One region of the Yersinia kristensenii genome, then DNA from elsewhere that is predicted to be linked to it. Evidence: predicted binding sites of a transcription regulator. Region 1 holds the regulator's gene; each other region holds the start of a gene.

Region 1 (4,265 bases):
AACTGCAAGATATAAACCGTAGTGATGGTTCTAAAAATGACCGACCAGCCATAGTTTTTGCGTTGAACCAGATAGGCCACCAGGGTGATGAGCAACATGATGCTTAACGTGGTGCCTTCTGGCATTTGAAAATGCAGCAAAGCTGCCGCGAGTAATAGCCCAATCAGGGTGCCAAGGGCGCGGTGATGGATCCGAATTTTAGTGGCGTTATAGCCATTTTGCGTTACCAGCATCACGGTAAGCAAAATCCAATAAGGTTTAGGCAGATGGATCAAATTACCGATGTAACTGCCCGCGGCCAAAGTGACACCAAGGCGAGCAGCATCCCGCAATGCACTGGATTTAAACGATAAATAACTGACGAGTGCTGGCCAAAATGGCTGAGAGGGTTGGTTGGACATCAAGGCGCGATCATACTGCGGGCGTTGGTCGCTCAGGATTTGGGTAACATGGCTGATATGGTAATAGAAGAATTGCGCCACGGGGTTATCCGGGTGCTGCTGGGCAACCTCTTCCAGCTCGACCAGCGCATCACCCGCACTGAAATGCGTTTTTGCGCGGTGATGATAGAGAATATCATCGGCAATGGTGCGCATTTGCGTCGAGATAACCTGCATATTGCGCTTAAGAACTGTTTCTATCGGGCTTTGATCAATTAACTCTTGCGTTTTTTCTGACTGACTCACTGCCGCAGTGATGTGTTCTTGCAAATCAAGCGCCATTTGAAACAAGTTCAATAGCCGTTTTCGCTCTTTTTTCGTGGCATTGTCTATCAGGTTAAATTGCTGATAAAGCTGATTAATTTTGTCCATTATACCTTGTTGCCGGTCAAGCAACGGCGGCATGGCCTTTTCTAGCTCAACATGCTGGCCAAACAAACTGTATTTAGCATCGCAATAATCGGCCAACAAATGATAAAGCTGACTCAATGGCTCACGGATCGGCTGGTCTTTACATAACCGGAACCATAGCCAGGTAAATAGACCATACCAGAGCGTCCCCACGGCACACATCAATGGCGCTTGCCAGATAGGCGCACGACCTACCATGCTGAGGCTAAAAATAGCGGCGATAAGTGCGGCGGGGAGCAGGCGGCCATTGAGCTGGCTGATAGCGCCACTGACACCCAACATTAAAGCCAAACCAAGCATCACCGCAGGTAATGGAATATCCCACAGCAGCAGTTGTTGAGTCAGAAAACTACTGAAAGTAAAGAGAGCCCCGCCGACAATCAGCCGCCGGAAGAAATGTTGATGAGGGGTATCTAGTGCAGCAATATTACAACAGGCGGGTATCAGGGAGAACATCAACCCCAACCGCAATTCACCCATTGCGAACCCCAATGCCGCCGGCAAGCAGAGAACCAGTGTTTGGCGGAGTGCATAATTCACTTCAGGATGATAAATAAGCCGTTGCCAATTCATATAGGCCCCAGAAATTTATTAATCACACAAAAGAAAACCGGTGCCGAGGTAACAGCACCGGTTTATAGGGTTTTAACGGGTGCCGTAAACGACAATCGTTTTACCATGCGCGGAGATCAGATTTTGATCTTCTAGCATTTTTAGTATCCGCCCCACAGTTTCGCGGGAGCAGCCAACTATTTGACCAATTTCCTGGCGGGTAATCTTTATCTGCATCCCATCTGGGTGGGTCATGGCATCCGGTTGTTTTGCCAGATTAAGCAGCGTTTGTGCAATACGCCCAGTCACGTCCAGGAAAGCGAGGTTACCCACTTTCTCAGAGGTTATCTGTAAGCGATTCGCCATTTGTGAAGACAGGCGCATCAATATATCTGGATTGACCTGAATCAGCTGACGGAATTTTTTGTAAGAAATTTCAGCCACTTCACAGGCAGTTTTTGCCCTAACCCAAGCACTACGTTCTTGGCCTTCTTCAAATAATCCAAGCTCGCCGATGAAATCTCCCTGGTTTAAATAGGAGAGAATCATCTCTTTACCTTCTTCATCTTTGATCAGCACCGCAACGGAGCCTTTCACGATGTAGTAAAGCGTTTCGGCTTTTTCACCTTGGTGAATTAGCGTACTTTTCGATGGATATTTGTGGATATGGCAATGAGACAGGAACCATTCGAGAGTCGGGTCTGTTTGTGGCTTGCCGAGAACCATTCGCTGTTATCCTCTGTTGTTATCGCTGCCTAACTTAACAGGGCTCAGAGTTCCCTGTACGGCGTGCTTATAAAATACACTTTCATTTAGCATATTAATTTGCTCAACTGCCGAAAGGTATAGCCAAGATGCGTACCGAGTAGAAACCCTTCACTGAGTATTGAGAAGCTACTCTATTTAATTCAAGAAACAACACTTTCGGTTCTGTTTGTAGCACAGGATGAGGCCAGTGTCTTGTGTTGTATCGCTTCAGCATGATGAACATCGGGTTACATTGCCAGTTTGTAAATGAAAGGGTAGTCTGAATGAGAAAATTTAACCGGGAGCATGAGTTATGCAGGCACGTGTAAAGTGGGTTGAAGGGCTGACATTTTTGGGTGAGTCTGCTTCAGGTCATCAAGTTTTAATGGACGGGAATGCAGGAGATAAAGCGCCGAGCCCGATGGAAATGTTGTTAATGTCAGCGGGTGGCTGTAGCGCCATTGACGTGGTTTCTATTTTGCAAAAAGGCCGTAACGATGTGCGCGATTGCGAAGTGACGTTAACTTCACAGCGCCGGGAAGAGGCTCCGCGCCTGTTTACGCAAATTAACCTGCATTTTATTGTGAGCGGCAAGGGCTTGACCGATAAAATTGTGGAGCGCGCGGTTGAGCTGTCAGCAGAGAAATATTGCTCCGTCTCGCTAATGTTGGGTAAAGCGGCGACCATTACCCACAGTTTTGAAATCCGTGACATCGCGTAATTAACCCCTTCGTATTTGAAGCTGCAGGGTTGTTAGCTGCACTCGCTCACCCGAATCACTTACTTATGTAAGCTCATCGGGATGAGTTCGCTTGCCGCCTACCTGCAGCCCCAACGACTTTGGGTTGGGATAGCGTCAAATTATTTTTTCTTTCCAGTAATTGCTTTACTGCGGCTTCAAGGACGAAGGATTAACCGATTTTTTTACCTTCCAGCAATTGCTGCACTAACGGTGCCATAATCAGCTCCATTGCCAGCCCCATCTTCCCGCCTGGGACGACCAATGTATTGATATTGGAAATAAAAGACCCTTGCAGCATTGCCAATAAGTAGGGGAAATCAATCTGATCCAAACCGCGGAAGTGAATGACGACAAAACTTTCGTCCAGTGATGGAATCGCTTTGGCGGCAAACGGGTTAGAGGTATCGACGGTCGGCACGCGCTGAAAGTTAATGTGGGTGCGCGAGAACTGCGGCGTAATGTAGTTAATGTAATCGTCCATGGAGCGCACCACGGAATCCATCACGGCTTCACGGGAATGGCCGCGCTCACCGGTATCTCGGACTAATTTTTGAATCCACTCCAGGTTGACGATGGGCACCACGCCGACCAGCAAATCGACATGTTTTGCCACATCATGATGTTCGGTCACAACTCCGCCGTGTAACCCTTCATAAAACAACACATCGGTGGGTTCAGGCAGTGGCTCCCAGGGGGTAAAAGTACCCGGAATCTGGTTATAAGGCACGGCTTCATCATAAGTGTGCAAATACTTACGTGAGCGCCCGGTGCCGCTTTTGCCGTACTCCTCCACACTTTGTTCTAACTGACCAAAGTCATTGGCCTCTGGGCCAAAATAGCTGATATGTCGGCCTTGATCCCGCGCCTTACGGATGACGGTATCCATTTCTGGTCGGGTATAGCGGTGGAAGCTGTCGCCTTCAATTTGCGCCGCGCGAATATTCAATTGCTGAAAAATTTTGCGAAACGCCAGGCTGGTCGTCGTCCCTGCGCCACTTGAGCCGGTGACGGCTATAACCGGATGTTTAGTTGACATATTAGCTGTAACTCCATGGGGTTAGATCCTCAGTGGACAGGCTGAAATGGGCTGTTTTTTAGCGTTAGCGGTTATTTTTAGGGCAAAGTGTCCGCCTTGTCACTCTGATTTTACTCGATGAGTGTCGTGATCCCGCGAGGGTTATGGCAATTCTTCTGCTCCGGCCCGAAATGCACCGCGTGGCATAATATTGATAGTCTCGTGTAACTCTGACCAGACCAATACCGCCTCACCACTCGCTAATTGGCGGCGCACGTCTTCGACTTTTTGTGCTAATGACCGCTCATGCTCGCCGTAATCCGTGCCTTCACGTAGCACGAAGGCTTCCAGCAGGTTA
Region 2 (4,265 bases), 940 kb from region 1:
GCTGGCAGCTCACGAAAATATCTGCTTGCCAGCTTGGACCAAAGCTTAAAACGGATGGGGCTGGATTATGTGGATATTTTTTATTCCCATCGTGTTGATGAAAATACGCCGATGGAAGAAACCGCGTCGGCATTAGCTCAGGCAGTACAAAGCGGTAAAGCTTTATATGTCGGGATTTCATCCTATTCATCTGAACGGACTGCCAAAATGGTGGAATTATTGCAGCAATGGAAGATTCCACTGCTCATCCATCAGCCTTCCTATAATATTCTTAATCGCTGGGTTGAGCAGACGAATTTATTAGATACTTTGGGTAAACACGGTGTCGGCTGTATTGCTTTTACACCTCTGGCGCAGGGATTATTAACCGGAAAATATCTCAATGGTATTCCGGATGATTCTCGGATGAAGAAAGAAGCTGGCGGCTCGCTGAAAGAAAACATGTTGTCGGAGAAAAATTTGCTCAGCATCAAGCGATTGAATGAATTAGCCGAACAACGTGGACAGTCATTAGCGCAAATGGCCTTAAGCTGGTTATTGAAAGACAACCGCGTCACGTCAGTTTTAATTGGTGCCAGTCGCCCAGAGCAGCTTGAGGAAAATTGTGCCGCACTCGGTAACTTGAGTTTCAGTGCAGAAGAATTACGTGCGATTGATCAGCATGTTACTGATGGGCAGCTCAATTTGTGGCAAGCTTCTTCGGATCGTTAATCTATCACGATAAATTTTGTCAGTGATAAATACGAAGCCGGAAAACTTTCCGGCTTTTTTAAGGCGAATTTGTGACAAATAAACTAGTTGTTAGCCGAAAGGCCCACTTTTAACAACTTACCATCACTCTCATCCGTTAACAGATAAACATAGCCGTCAGGCCCGATGCGCACATCGCGGATACGTTCGCCGCGATCCCCCAGCAAGCGCTCCTCAGCAATCACTTTATCGCCATCCAGTTGTAAGCGAATTAACTCTTTCTGTGCCAATGCACCGATAAATAGCGAATGTTGCCAGGTAGGGAAGCGGGCGGCGTTATAAAATGCCATCCCACTGATACCTGGAGATTTTTCCCAGTAATAGACGGGTTGTTCAGTTCCCTCGATATGGGTGCCTTTGGCCTCAGGGATGGGCAAACCCGAATAGTTCATTCCGTGCGTTGCCAATGGCCAACCATAGTTTTTCCCAGCCATAGGGATATTGATTTCATCCCCACCTTTAGGGCCATGCTCATTTTCCCACATCACACCGGTCCAAGGATTCAGGGCCAACCCCTGCGGGTTGCGATGACCATAAGACCAGATTTCTGGTCTTGCCGGTGACTGATTGGCGAGGGGATTATCTTTTGGCACTTTACCGTCGAGGGTCAGGCGGACTATTTTGCCTTGATGCAAGCTCAAGTCTTGGGCAGTTAGGCGCTGATTATTTTCGCCTAAGGTAATAAACAGATGGTCTTGTTCATCAAAAGCCAGTTTGCCGCCAAAATGATTGCCGGTTGATAATTTTGGCTGTTGGCGGAAAAAAACAGTGAAGTTTTCAATGGCGGTTCCTTGCGGATTAAGGCGACCATAGCCCACCGCAGTTCCCGCTTTTCCGTCTTTTCCTTCTTCAGCAAAACTGAGGTAGATACGGCGATCTTGGGCAAATTTCGGTGATAATGCCACATCCAATAAACCACCTTGCCCCTTGGCATACACTGCCGGCACCCCTTTTAAGGGCTCTGACAGGTTTTTTCCTGGTTGCCATAACTTTAGTTGCCCGGAACGTTCAGTGATCAAAATTCCCCCGTCATCCGGCAAAAAGGCCAGTGACCAGGGGTGATCTAGCCCATTTTGCAATTCTGTCACTGCGGGGGTTGGTGCGGCTAGGACTGGTACCGAGATAAATACACTCAGTAAGAGTAATTTGAATAATTGTAAACGCAGCCGAAAGGTCGGTGTTTTATTTCCCAATAACGTCATTACTCACTCCATAAATAGGCAAACACCTGTTAACTTTAGAGTATTAACCAGGAATCGGCTATTTTTGCTCCTAAAAGGATATGCATTGGGTCGAATGAGTCAGAAATAGTGGTGACGAACTTCGCTTCACGAATAAAGGTGTCGCACTGAACCCAGGGAAAAAGTGAGAAAGTTTGGATGAAACGATTATCAAACCAATAAGATTCCCTAATTTATCCTTTTGTTGGTTTCAAGAGATTTTATTGTCTTGCTTTGTTGTTTCATTATCTGCCAATAAAAACTAACCATATGAAATGCAAATGAATTAAACTTAATTCGCCGAGCAAAAAAAATAATCATTTTGCGATAACCATCACATTGTAATAACTAAGAAATGTGAAGGCTATCAATATCAAAAGTCAATTAGAGACGATTATTGTTATGCTTGAATTACTGGATTGTCTGTTAACTCCGTATACTGACGACAACCAGAAACAATGGAGCTGGGCAAGAGGCACGATAAAGTTCAGATAAAGGGAATTCACCATTGCACTGGCATATGAATAACTGTGTCTTTTGAACCTCAAAAGGTGTTGGGTATGGAAAAGAAAAAAATTTATCTGTTTTGCTCTGCTGGTATGTCTACCTCGCTACTAGTTTCCAAAATGAAAGTGCAAGCAGAGAAGTATGAAGTGCCAGTGACTATCAATGCTTACCCGGAAGCACTGGCTGCGCAGCATGGCACAGAAGCAGATGTGATCCTATTAGGGCCGCAAATTGCTTACATGTTGCCAGAAATCACCAAAATGTTCCCTAACAAACCTGTCGAAGTGATCGATTCTGCCTTGTACGGCAAAGTTGATGGTTTAGGGGTATTAAAAGCTGCTGTTGCCGCAATAAAAAAATCAAAACAATAAGGGGAGCACTGTGAGCGCATTTATTAATTCTCTGGAAAGGGCCATATTGCCCTTCGCCATTAAAATTGGCAAACAGCAACATATTAATGCCATCAAAAATGGGTTTATCCGGCTGATGCCGTTAACCCTGACGGGTGCCATGTTTGTTCTTATTAATAACGTTTTCTTAAGTTTTGGTGAAGGGTCGTTCTTTTTCTCGATGGGTATTCGTCTGGATGCAGATACCATCACCACGCTCAATGGTTTTAAAGCAATCGGTGGCAACGTTTATAATGGTACCCTCGGGATCATGTCGTTAATGACGCCATTCTTTATCAGCATGGCCCTGGCGGAAGAGAAAAAAATCGATCCTCTGGCTTCGGGACTGTTGGCGATTGCTGCCTTTATGACCGTGACCCCATACAGTGTTGGCGACGCCTATGCGGTGGGCGCTAATTGGTTAGGTGGCGCGAATATCATATCCGGTATCATTATCGGCTTGGTAGTAGCAGAAGTCTTTGCCTTTATCGTGCGCCGTAACTGGGTTATCCGCTTACCCGATAGTGTGCCGACGTCAGTGTCCCGTTCTTTCTCAGCACTGATCCCTGGCTTTATTATTCTGTCCATTATGGGCGTGATTGCTTATACCCTTGGGCTACATGGCACCAACTTCCACCAGATTATTATGGACACCATTTCGACTCCATTGTCTAAAATGGGCAGTGTCGTGGGATGGGTGTATGTGGTAAGCATTTCAATATTGTGGTTCTTCGGGATACACGGTGCGATGGCATTATCTGCACTGGAAAGTGGCATTATGATGCCATTTGCGTTGGAAAACGTGGCGACCTATACCCAATATGGCTCGGTTGCGGCGGCATTGGCTGCTGGCAAAGAATTCCATATGTGGGCCAAACCTTTTGTTGATTCCTATATCTTCCTCGGCGGAACTGGGGCAACACTTGGGCTGGTTATTGCTATCTTTATTGGTTCCCGCCGTGAAGATTATCGTCAGGTGGCAAAACTGGGCGCACCGGCAAGTATTTTCCAAATTAACGAACCGATTCTGTTTGGCTTACCGGTTATTATGAACCCGCTGTTCTTCATTCCGTTTATTCTGGTTCAACCGATATTAGCCATTATTACTTCCATTGCTTATTACACCGGTTTAATTCCACCCATTACCAATATTGCGCCGTGGACCATGCCTGTCGGGTTGGGTGCTTTCTTTAACACCAACGGCAGTATTGCCGCGCTGTTATTAAGTTTGTTCAACCTTGGTGTAGCAACACTGATTTATCTACCGTTTGTGATTATTGCCAATAAAGCGCAAACCGCGATAGACAGTGAAGTTCAAAGCGAAGAAGAAATCGCTGACAGCTTGAAATTCTAATTGTAAAACCCATTTAGCGTATAAGGTTGGAGGCTGGAGTGAAAT
Region 3 (4,265 bases), 2.4 Mb from region 1:
GACTTACGACCAATCGCATCCGATAATGGGCCGGTAAACATCAGCCCCAAAGCCAGCATTCCAGTCGCAGATGAAAGCGATAAACTGCTGCTTGCCGGGGAGATAGAAAAATCCTGCGATAACAGCGGTAGTATGGGTTGCATGCAATAAAGCAGGGCAAAGGTGGCTAAACCAGCAGAAAAGAAGGCCAGTGTAACTCGCATAAATTCTGGCGTACCGCGTTGAATATAAGGGCGTTTTCGCGCCGCACTTAAGCGTGTGGTAGCATCATTTACTGAGGGGGGCGGCACTGCGGTATCCGTCGTCGGAGTACGCAAAGAGGGAGTCACGGTATTTCCTTATTAATAATACATGTGCTGCGGGAGCAAGGGGCCAGCTAATAACAAAATCATAGGAATAGCGGAGTTTTTTGTCTAATATATTAATCATTGGCAATAATACTTTAAAAGTATCAATGAGGTTGAATGAGCATTGAACTCAGGCACTTACGTTATTTCATTGCGGTGGCAGAAGAGTTGCATTTCGGACGAGCTGCAGAGCGTTTGCGTATTTCTCAACCGCCATTAAGTCAACAAATTCACATTCTGGAAGAACAAATCGGGGCGCGATTATTTGCCCGCAATAACCGCAATGTTAGTCTGACTCAAGCTGGCGAACTATTTTTAAAAGAAGCTTATCAAATTCTGGCGCAGGTCAATTCGGCATCTGAGAAAGCAGCGCGGCTGCATCGTGGAGAGTCCGGGGAACTGACCATCGGTTTTACCTCATCCGCCCCTTTTATTAGCACCGTGTCCAAAAATTTACGGGCTTTTCGCCAATTACATCCGCAAGTCCATCTTAAAATGCGTGAAATCAATAGCAAACAGCAAATTGAACCGTTATTGGACGGGCGACTTGATCTTGGTGTGATGCGCAACACTCGCTTGCCAGATGCACTGCAATACCGTCTGCTGTTACGTGAACCTTTAGTTGCAGTGGTGCACGAAGAAAGCCCATTAGCCGCCTTACCCCAGGGCAGCGTTAAATTTAGCGCCTTGGCTGAACAACCTTTTGTGTTCTTTTCGCGGGAGGTTGGCACCGCACTTTACGACGAGATTCTTGCATTGTTAGCCCGTGCCGGTATCACTCCTTATATTACGCAAGAAGTTGGGGAAGCGATGACGATTGTCGGTCTGGTTTCTTCAGGTTTAGGTGTTTCTATTTTACCCGCGTCATTTACACGGGTAAAAGTGGATGGGGTAAAATATCTGCCATTAGCCGAAGCCAGTGCCACCACTGAGGTGTGGCTGGTTAATCATAAACATCGCCCAGTGACCGCACCAGCGCAAGCATTGATTAATTTGATGGTCGCGGATATCCCCTTAGCAAAGCATAAAAACGTTTAGGTTGCCGAAAGTCAATAAATGGTAATGGCTACTTTTTAATCTTGTTTCGTGTAAATAACCAGCACAGAGTCAAAGGGTATGGGTGATTATGTGCAGTAAATCACATAACTAATCAAATAGTTGACGCCATATACTAAAAGCCCCAACATAGCCCATAATCTTTATTTAGAAGCGCGAAAAATACTCGGTGACAGAGAAGGAGCCGGTTTAGTGATAACGGATGGACAGCCTGGGCATATTGATCAAATCAAACAAACCAATGCAGGGGCCGTTTATCGGCTGATTGATTTGTTCGGCCCTATATCCCGTATTGAACTGTCTAAAAGGGCACAACTGGCCCCCGCCAGTATCACTAAAATTGTGCGGGAATTGGTTGAAGCCCATCTGGTGAAAGAGACCGAATATCAAGATGTGGGCAGCCGTGGGCGGCCAGCAATTGGTTTGGTGCTTGATACAGAAGCTTGGCACTATGTCTCCGGGCGAATCAGCCGAGGTTTTATTACTCTCGCACTGCGCGACCTCAGCAGTAAACTGGTCGTTGAAGACCAAATTCCATTACCGGATAGCCACCCAGAACCTCTACTCAATCGCATTCTCAGCGAAGTCGAACAGTTTTTTATCCGGCATCAGGAAAAACTTGAAAGGCTGACTGCCATCGCCATTACCATGCCAGGCATTATTGATGCACCAGCGGGTATTGTGCATAAAATGCCGTTTTATGATGTTAATGAGATGCTGCTGGGCTCGGCGTTAGAAGAGTTAACGGGGTTACCGGTTTATCTGCAACATGATATTTGCGCCTGGACGATGGCTGAAGCTCTGTATGGGGCTTCGCGCGGCTGTCAGAATATTATTCAAGTCGTGATTGATCATAATGTTGGTGCTGGGGTAATTACTGCTGGCCGGGTATTACATGCGGGTAGTCGTAGTGTCATTGAAATTGGTCATACTCAAGTTGATCCTTACGGTAAACGTTGTTATTGCGGTAATCACGGTTGCCTTGAAACCGTTGCCAGTATTGAGAATATGCTGGAAATTGCCCAACAACGATTAAATGGCTCAATGAGTTCTTTATTACATGGCTCACCACTGACAGTGGAATCTTTATGTGATGCGGCTTTAGCTGGCGATCAATTAGCTAAAGATATTATCTTAGGTGTTGGCCACAGCGTCGGACGAATTATTGCCATTATGGTCAATTTATTTAATCCGGAAAAAATTCTGGTCGGTTCGCCATTAAATAAAGCGGCCTCTATTCTTCATCCCGCCATTGCATCTTGCATCCGCCAGCAAGCGCTACCGGCTTACAGTGAGAATATTCTGGTTGAACCGACCGCATTTTTTAATCAGGGAACAATGCCCGGAGCCGCACTGGTAAAAGAAGCATTATATAATGGTTCATTATTGGTGAAATTACTCCAAGGATAGGGTGCCACTAATAATTAAGAGTTAATTATTAGTGGGTATACAGGGCGTATTCCCCATATTATTGGGGGTTATCCGTTAAAAATATCTCCCAGTTCAGCAAAACATTGCGCTAACGCAAGCTGTCTGTTGTCGGCATCGCCTAGACTTTTATCTATGTTATCAATTTCGCTAATATTAGGCGGAAAGACTTAAGTCGACGTGGCCGATTGCGGAGTATTGTTATGTTAACGCGTGTTTTTGTGACGGGTACCGACACAGCTGTTGGTAAAACCGTCGTGTCACGGGCCTTACTTCAGGCCTTAAGCCAAAATGGCAGAACAGCTGTGGGCTATAAGCCAGTAGCGACAGAGAGTCAAGAAACTCCGGATGGATTGCGTAACCAAGATGCACTGATTTTACAAGCTTCATCCTCGATTGAAGTGAATTATCAGGAAGTTAATCCATACCCACTGGCTGGAGATGTTATCCATGCCTGCTCGGGTATCCTCATTAACTACAGTAAAATGACGGAAGGATTGCAGCAATTATCTGCTAAAGCCGATACTGTAGTCGTCGAAGGTTGCGGCGGCTGGAAAGTGATGATGAACGATCAGCGTTTTTATTCTGATTGGGTAGTACAAGAGCAGTTACCGGTTATTTTAGTCGTCGGAATTAAATTAGGCTGTATTAATCATGCCTTATTAACGGCTCAGGCTATTATTAATGATGGCTTACCCTTATTAGGGTGGGTTGCTAATCGTATTAATCCAGGACTTGCCCATTATGCTGAAACAATTGCAATGTTACGCGAACGTTTACCTGCACCACAATTAGGGCAATTACCTTATCTGCCACACCCGGAGCAAAAGCCACTGGCAAAGTATTTAGATCTAACGGCAATGGTTAAATAATAGATTTATACCCGTTATACTTTAAATTGTGTATTGGTTGCTTTCGTTCAACCGAATCACTTATCTGAGTCAGCTCATCGGAACTCACTCAGTTGCAGCCGTCTCTGCAATGCGGATTATTTAGAATATATTTGGGTTACTTGTTATTAGTGAGATAGTGTTATTGGTCAAATTAATAATCGTCTCTAATTGACATCATTATCGACATATTTTAGCGTGAATGATAGACAGAAATAGGGCGTAACCAACGGGCTATTGTTGTCGAAATAACACAGGATAGTAGTAGCCCTGGCAATAGGGTGTATTCACCGGTCATTTCACACACCATCAGCGCGGCCATAATGGGCGCGTGCGTGGTGGCAGCCAGCAGTGTTGCCATACCTGTCAATGCCATTAATAACGCAATATTGTCACCAAACATATTGCCACCAAACCATGGCCACCAGGCAAACATCTGCCCACATAACATCCCTAGCGCCGCACCAACAAATAGAGTAGGTGTAAATACTCCGCCAGGAGCCCCCGAACCACTACTGGCCAATACCGCCAACAATTTACAAAT
Region 4 (4,265 bases), 1.2 Mb from region 1:
GTACAATTCCTTGCCCCTTATTCACTTGAATTGCATCATTACGTTTGGATAACGGGCCAACATTGACACGTTTATGTACGGCGATTAATTGCGGCACTTTTTCGGCTAATTTCACCAATGCCGAAGCGCTACGGACAATCAGGTAATATTTTTTCTGAGATTCAATCACCTTATCCAATTTTTCTGTTGCGGTATCAATACTAAATACCCAGGTTTTAATCGAGGGCAGAATAGATAACAGAACTTTTTTCTGGATTTCATTATTGGCGGCGTCATCATCGACCACTATGATGCCATCACAAGGACTGGAACCAATCCAGCAAGCGGCCATCTGACCATGTATTAAACGATCATCAATGCGTAAAAAAGAGATAGCCATAATTAAAAATCCTCCTCTGCGGCATCAATCGCAATAAAGCGATTAATTGCTTCCCGACCCGTTTCAATCACCAGTTCAGTTAGCTCAGATAGCGGCAGGTCAGCTTGATCCAAGGCAGTTAATACCATAGGAAAATTTGTACCTGATAATACGTCAATATCATTATTTGCCAGCGCAATCTGCACACTCACGTTATAGGGGGTACCCGCGGGCATATCCGTTAAAATAAGAATGCCGCCAGCCGAGTGTTCGCGTATTTCATTTACTAATTGCGTGAGCTGGGCCTGAAAGTGATTAATCCCATCATCATGTGTTAGCGATAACACATGAAAGTGATTATTTTCCCCCAGAACCATCTCGACGCTGTCTTTCATCCCCGTTGCTGCCAATCCGTGGGCAGCAAAAATGATGTTGATCATGATGCTTCCTCTAGTTTTTTTATAATTAAGGTATTTTCGATGGTGTTGAGTGCTTGCTGTCGTGCCTGGCTGGGATTTTCTTGTTGCATGGCCCAGCCATTGATTAGTGCATTTACAAATGGGATAGCGCGGTCAATATTGATATCCCGACGTGCCAGTTCAATCAGGGGATAAATAAAACGTTCCCCGGCGGTTATTTTGGCCAAAAAATTACGGGCAACGGTATCAAGAGGGCGCTTAATGGCCGTGTTAGCCAAACGCTGACGATGCCGCTGCTCCATGGTATCCAGATGTTGTGGGCTCAAATGACAGACCTGCTGCAAATAGATTTTCATCACCTGCATATAGTCGTCGATCAGGTGATTAATGCGCTGATCGGCGGCTGCCTGATAAAGAAATTCCAGCCCCATCGCGCGGCCGATAAAACTGATGCCGTCGGCGTAAGTATTGACCAGAATACGTTTTTCCTGAAAGCGTGCTGCGATGTTCTCTGTAATCTCAAATTTGTCGGGGATAATCGCATTTTCCAGCGCCTGGACACAGATGGAACCATAGGACTCCGCTTCAATTTCCAGCGTTTGCGGCCAGTGGGAAGAACAAATTCGGTCAACCATACAATCTGGCAATGACCAGTGTTGGTCATCAACGCCGGCCTCTTGCAACAGAGAAGCAAAGAAAGCGCCGCTTTGTTCAATGTTTTCACAGCAAATCACGGTTTTGGGTGCACAGTTTTTCAGTGCCGACGCCACATGATGCAAATTCTCTTTGCGCACCGAGGTGGTAATAACAGTCGCTTGCGCCAGCCATTCCTGAAGTTGTGGATCTGCTGGATGTAAGGCCGCCGCCAACGGAATGTGTTGTTGTTCATCAATATCCGTCAGCAGAATGTCATAGCCGCGTGCACTCTGGAGGCGGTCAATTAATTGTAGGTCGGCATCAACGGTGACAACGTCATAACCGCTGGCAACCAAAAAAGGGATCGTTAGCCCTCGCCCTAATGCGCCTGCTCCAAAATGTATGGCTATCGATTTCATTTTTACTCTCCAATAAATCCTTAACGATAAGTTATTCGATTTACCTATTTTAAGTCTCTCTGTTTTGATTAAAAATTAGACTTCAATCACATTTTTAGCAACGTAAATAGTATGATTAATTAACATTTCCTTTTAAATCAATCTTGTTTGTAGATTGCAGCTAATTTTCCACTTGAAAATCAGTTTGGTTCTAAATACTCTCATTACAAATATTAAGTTAATCGTTTAACTTCGAGGGGAACCCTATGTCTTATTTAAATCATCCAGCTAATTACGATAAATTTCCTGCCATTTCGGTGCCAACAGCTGCAAATCCAGCGGTCATAGGTTGGCAGGCTATTGCGGAGAAAATCAGTGAGTTACTAGCGACTCGCGATGGGGTTACTGTCGCCATTGATTGTTATCCCGGTGTGGATATACAGAGCATCAAGCAACATTTGAGTCTTTATAGTGGATTTGATCAGGCTCAATGGCGAGAGATGGACGATTGTTATCTCAGCGGTCAAGCTTTGGATATTCGTTTGACGGATACGCTGACGGACGATCGGGTTTTTGGTGTGATGAGTTGCGCTAATCTGGCTGATTATTTATTACCTGAAAAGATAAAGTCACTTCAGACCGCCTGTGAGAATCAGGGTGAAATTAACGTAATTATCGGTACCGGTGCCGCACTGGCCGGGGTTCATGATGTGCTGGTCTATATTGATTATCCGCGTTGGCAACGTCAGTTAGACTGGCGCGCGGGTGGGAGTAATTGGCTCACTCATAACCCTGATGAAGACGTATTAAGAAAATATAAGCGCGGTTTCTTCTGGGAGTGGCGAATTGCTGACCGTCACAAACGTGAACTGTTCCAATCGTTTGATTTTTATCTTGATTCACTGGCAGAACCCGCAGTTATGATTGATCAGGCGGCATTCCAGGTTGGGGTAGAGGCCTGTCTGGCTGCCCCTTTCCGCCTGAATCCATTCTTTGACCCCGGGGTCTGGGGCGGAAAATGGATGGAAGAGGTTTGCCAACTGCCACCGAGTGAGAAAAATTACGCCTGGTGTTTCGATGGGGTGCCGGAAGAGAACAGTGTGACGCTAAATTATGGCGGCAGCCGTATTACTATGCCCGCCATTAATCTGGTGTTGGCTCGCCCGCGTCAACTGCTCGGTGCGCAAAACTACGCCCGCTTTGGCGCGGAGTTCCCCATTCGTTTTGATTTTCTCGACACCATGGAAGGCGGCAATCTCAGCTTACAAGTTCACCCTCTCACCGACCATATTCAGCAGCAGTTTGGTATGCATTACACCCAAGATGAAAGTTATTACATTTTGGATGCCAGAGCAGGGGCTAATGTTTACCTCGGATTAAAAACCGGTGTTCAACCTGAGGAGTTGATCAGCGCGATTGAACAGGCACAGCATACCGGACATCTTGATGACGAGAAGTTCGTGAATAGTTTTCCCGTTAAAAAACATGACCATGTATTGATCCCCTCCGGCACGGTGCACTGTTCTGGCAGTAACGCCATGATTCTGGAGATATCGGCGACTCCGTATATTTTTACCTTCAAACTGTGGGATTGGGGCCGTCTGGGGTTGGATAACCGCCCACGACCGGTGCATATCGAGCATGGTCGCAAAGTGATACAAGCTGAGCGGGATACCGCATGGTGCCGTGAGAATTTGCTCGATCAGGTTGAAATAAAAGAGGAAAACGCCGATTACACCCGTGAGCGCACCGGTTTACATGCGCTAGAGTTTATCGATACCCACCGTTATTGGGTACGTTCTGCCGTAACCATTGCCACTCACGACGGTTTCCAGATGTTGAACCTGATTGAAGGACAGAAAGCCATTATTGATAGCCCGGATGGTGCCTTTGCCCCCTATACCCTTCATTATGCTGAAACTTTGGTGATTCCTGCATCGGTCACTCAATACCGCGTCACTGCCTGTCAGGGTGAACAGATCGGCATTATTGTGGCCAATGTGCGCCAACCGGGAGCACAATAATGCTAAATGCAGCGCAAAAATTCAGTCAGTGGATGCGGGCAGAAGCATTGCCACGGTTCTTACATGAGGGCATGGCGGATAACCGTTTTGCCGAATCCTTACCCGCAGGATCATCAGTGATACGCAGCCGGGTACAAACCCGGCAGTTGTATGTGTTTGCCCATGCAACCAGAACCGGTTGGATTGACGGGCGTGAGCAGGTGCTAACCGCCGCGCTGAAAGGACTCACCGATTTTCAGCAGCCGGGCGGTGCATTGTGTTTTGCGTTAGGGGCGGTTGAGGGCGCTGATGACATTAACGCCTATGAACAAGCATTTGCGTTACTGGCTTACAGCGAAATTTATCAGCTCACCGGTGACACCGCGTTTCTTCGGCGTGCAACAGCACTCCATGACTGGATGAAAGTGCATCTGGCATTGGAAGAGGGCGG

What was found. The regulator CRP, encoded in region 1, controls carbon source genes, mostly activating them, when cyclic AMP is high. The targets are predictions, from matches to a motif close to ATGTGANNNNNNTCACAT.
Positions count from the first base shown of each region.
Region 2: DX162_RS01195 (PTS sugar transporter subunit IIB) is a predicted target of CRP. The motif match lies at 2,293-2,310, and genes of this name have one in related genera.
Region 3: mlc (sugar metabolism global transcriptional regulator Mlc) is a predicted target of CRP. The motif match lies at 1,474-1,491, and genes of this name have one in related genera.
Region 4: DX162_RS00075 (mannitol dehydrogenase family protein) is a predicted target of CRP. The motif match lies at 1,907-1,924, and genes of this name have one in related genera.

Region 1 covers NZ_UHIY01000001.1:1,189,560-1,193,824, reverse strand. Annotated here, with positions in the region: gene DX162_RS05670 (YccS/YhfK family putative transporter) at 1-1,424, opposite strand, end outside; gene crp (cAMP-activated global transcriptional regulator CRP) at 1,497-2,129, opposite strand; gene DX162_RS05660 (OsmC family protein) at 2,464-2,871, shown strand; gene DX162_RS05655 (phosphoribulokinase) at 3,062-3,928, opposite strand; gene DX162_RS05650 (YheU family protein) at 4,070-4,265, opposite strand, start outside.
Region 2 covers NZ_UHIY01000001.1:250,536-254,800, reverse strand. Annotated here, with positions in the region: gene mgrA (L-glyceraldehyde 3-phosphate reductase) at 1-711, shown strand, start outside; gene DX162_RS01200 (PQQ-dependent sugar dehydrogenase) at 795-1,952, opposite strand; gene DX162_RS01195 (PTS sugar transporter subunit IIB) at 2,531-2,848, shown strand; gene chbC (PTS N,N'-diacetylchitobiose transporter subunit IIC) at 2,859-4,220, shown strand; gene DX162_RS01185 (glycoside hydrolase family 1 protein) at 4,259-4,265, shown strand, end outside.
Region 3 covers NZ_UHIY01000001.1:3,588,130-3,592,394, forward strand. Annotated here, with positions in the region: gene DX162_RS16410 (MFS transporter) at 1-329, opposite strand, end outside; gene DX162_RS16415 (LysR family transcriptional regulator) at 465-1,385, shown strand; gene mlc (sugar metabolism global transcriptional regulator Mlc) at 1,596-2,813, shown strand; gene bioD (dethiobiotin synthase) at 3,035-3,703, shown strand; gene clcB (voltage-gated ClC-type chloride channel ClcB) at 3,915-4,265, opposite strand, start outside.
Region 4 covers NZ_UHIY01000001.1:10,681-14,945, reverse strand. Annotated here, with positions in the region: gene DX162_RS00085 (PTS sugar transporter subunit IIB) at 1-379, opposite strand, end outside; gene DX162_RS00080 (PTS sugar transporter subunit IIA) at 382-798, opposite strand; gene DX162_RS00075 (mannitol dehydrogenase family protein) at 795-1,832, opposite strand; gene DX162_RS00070 (class I mannose-6-phosphate isomerase) at 2,078-3,835, shown strand; gene DX162_RS00065 (AGE family epimerase/isomerase) at 3,835-4,265, shown strand, end outside.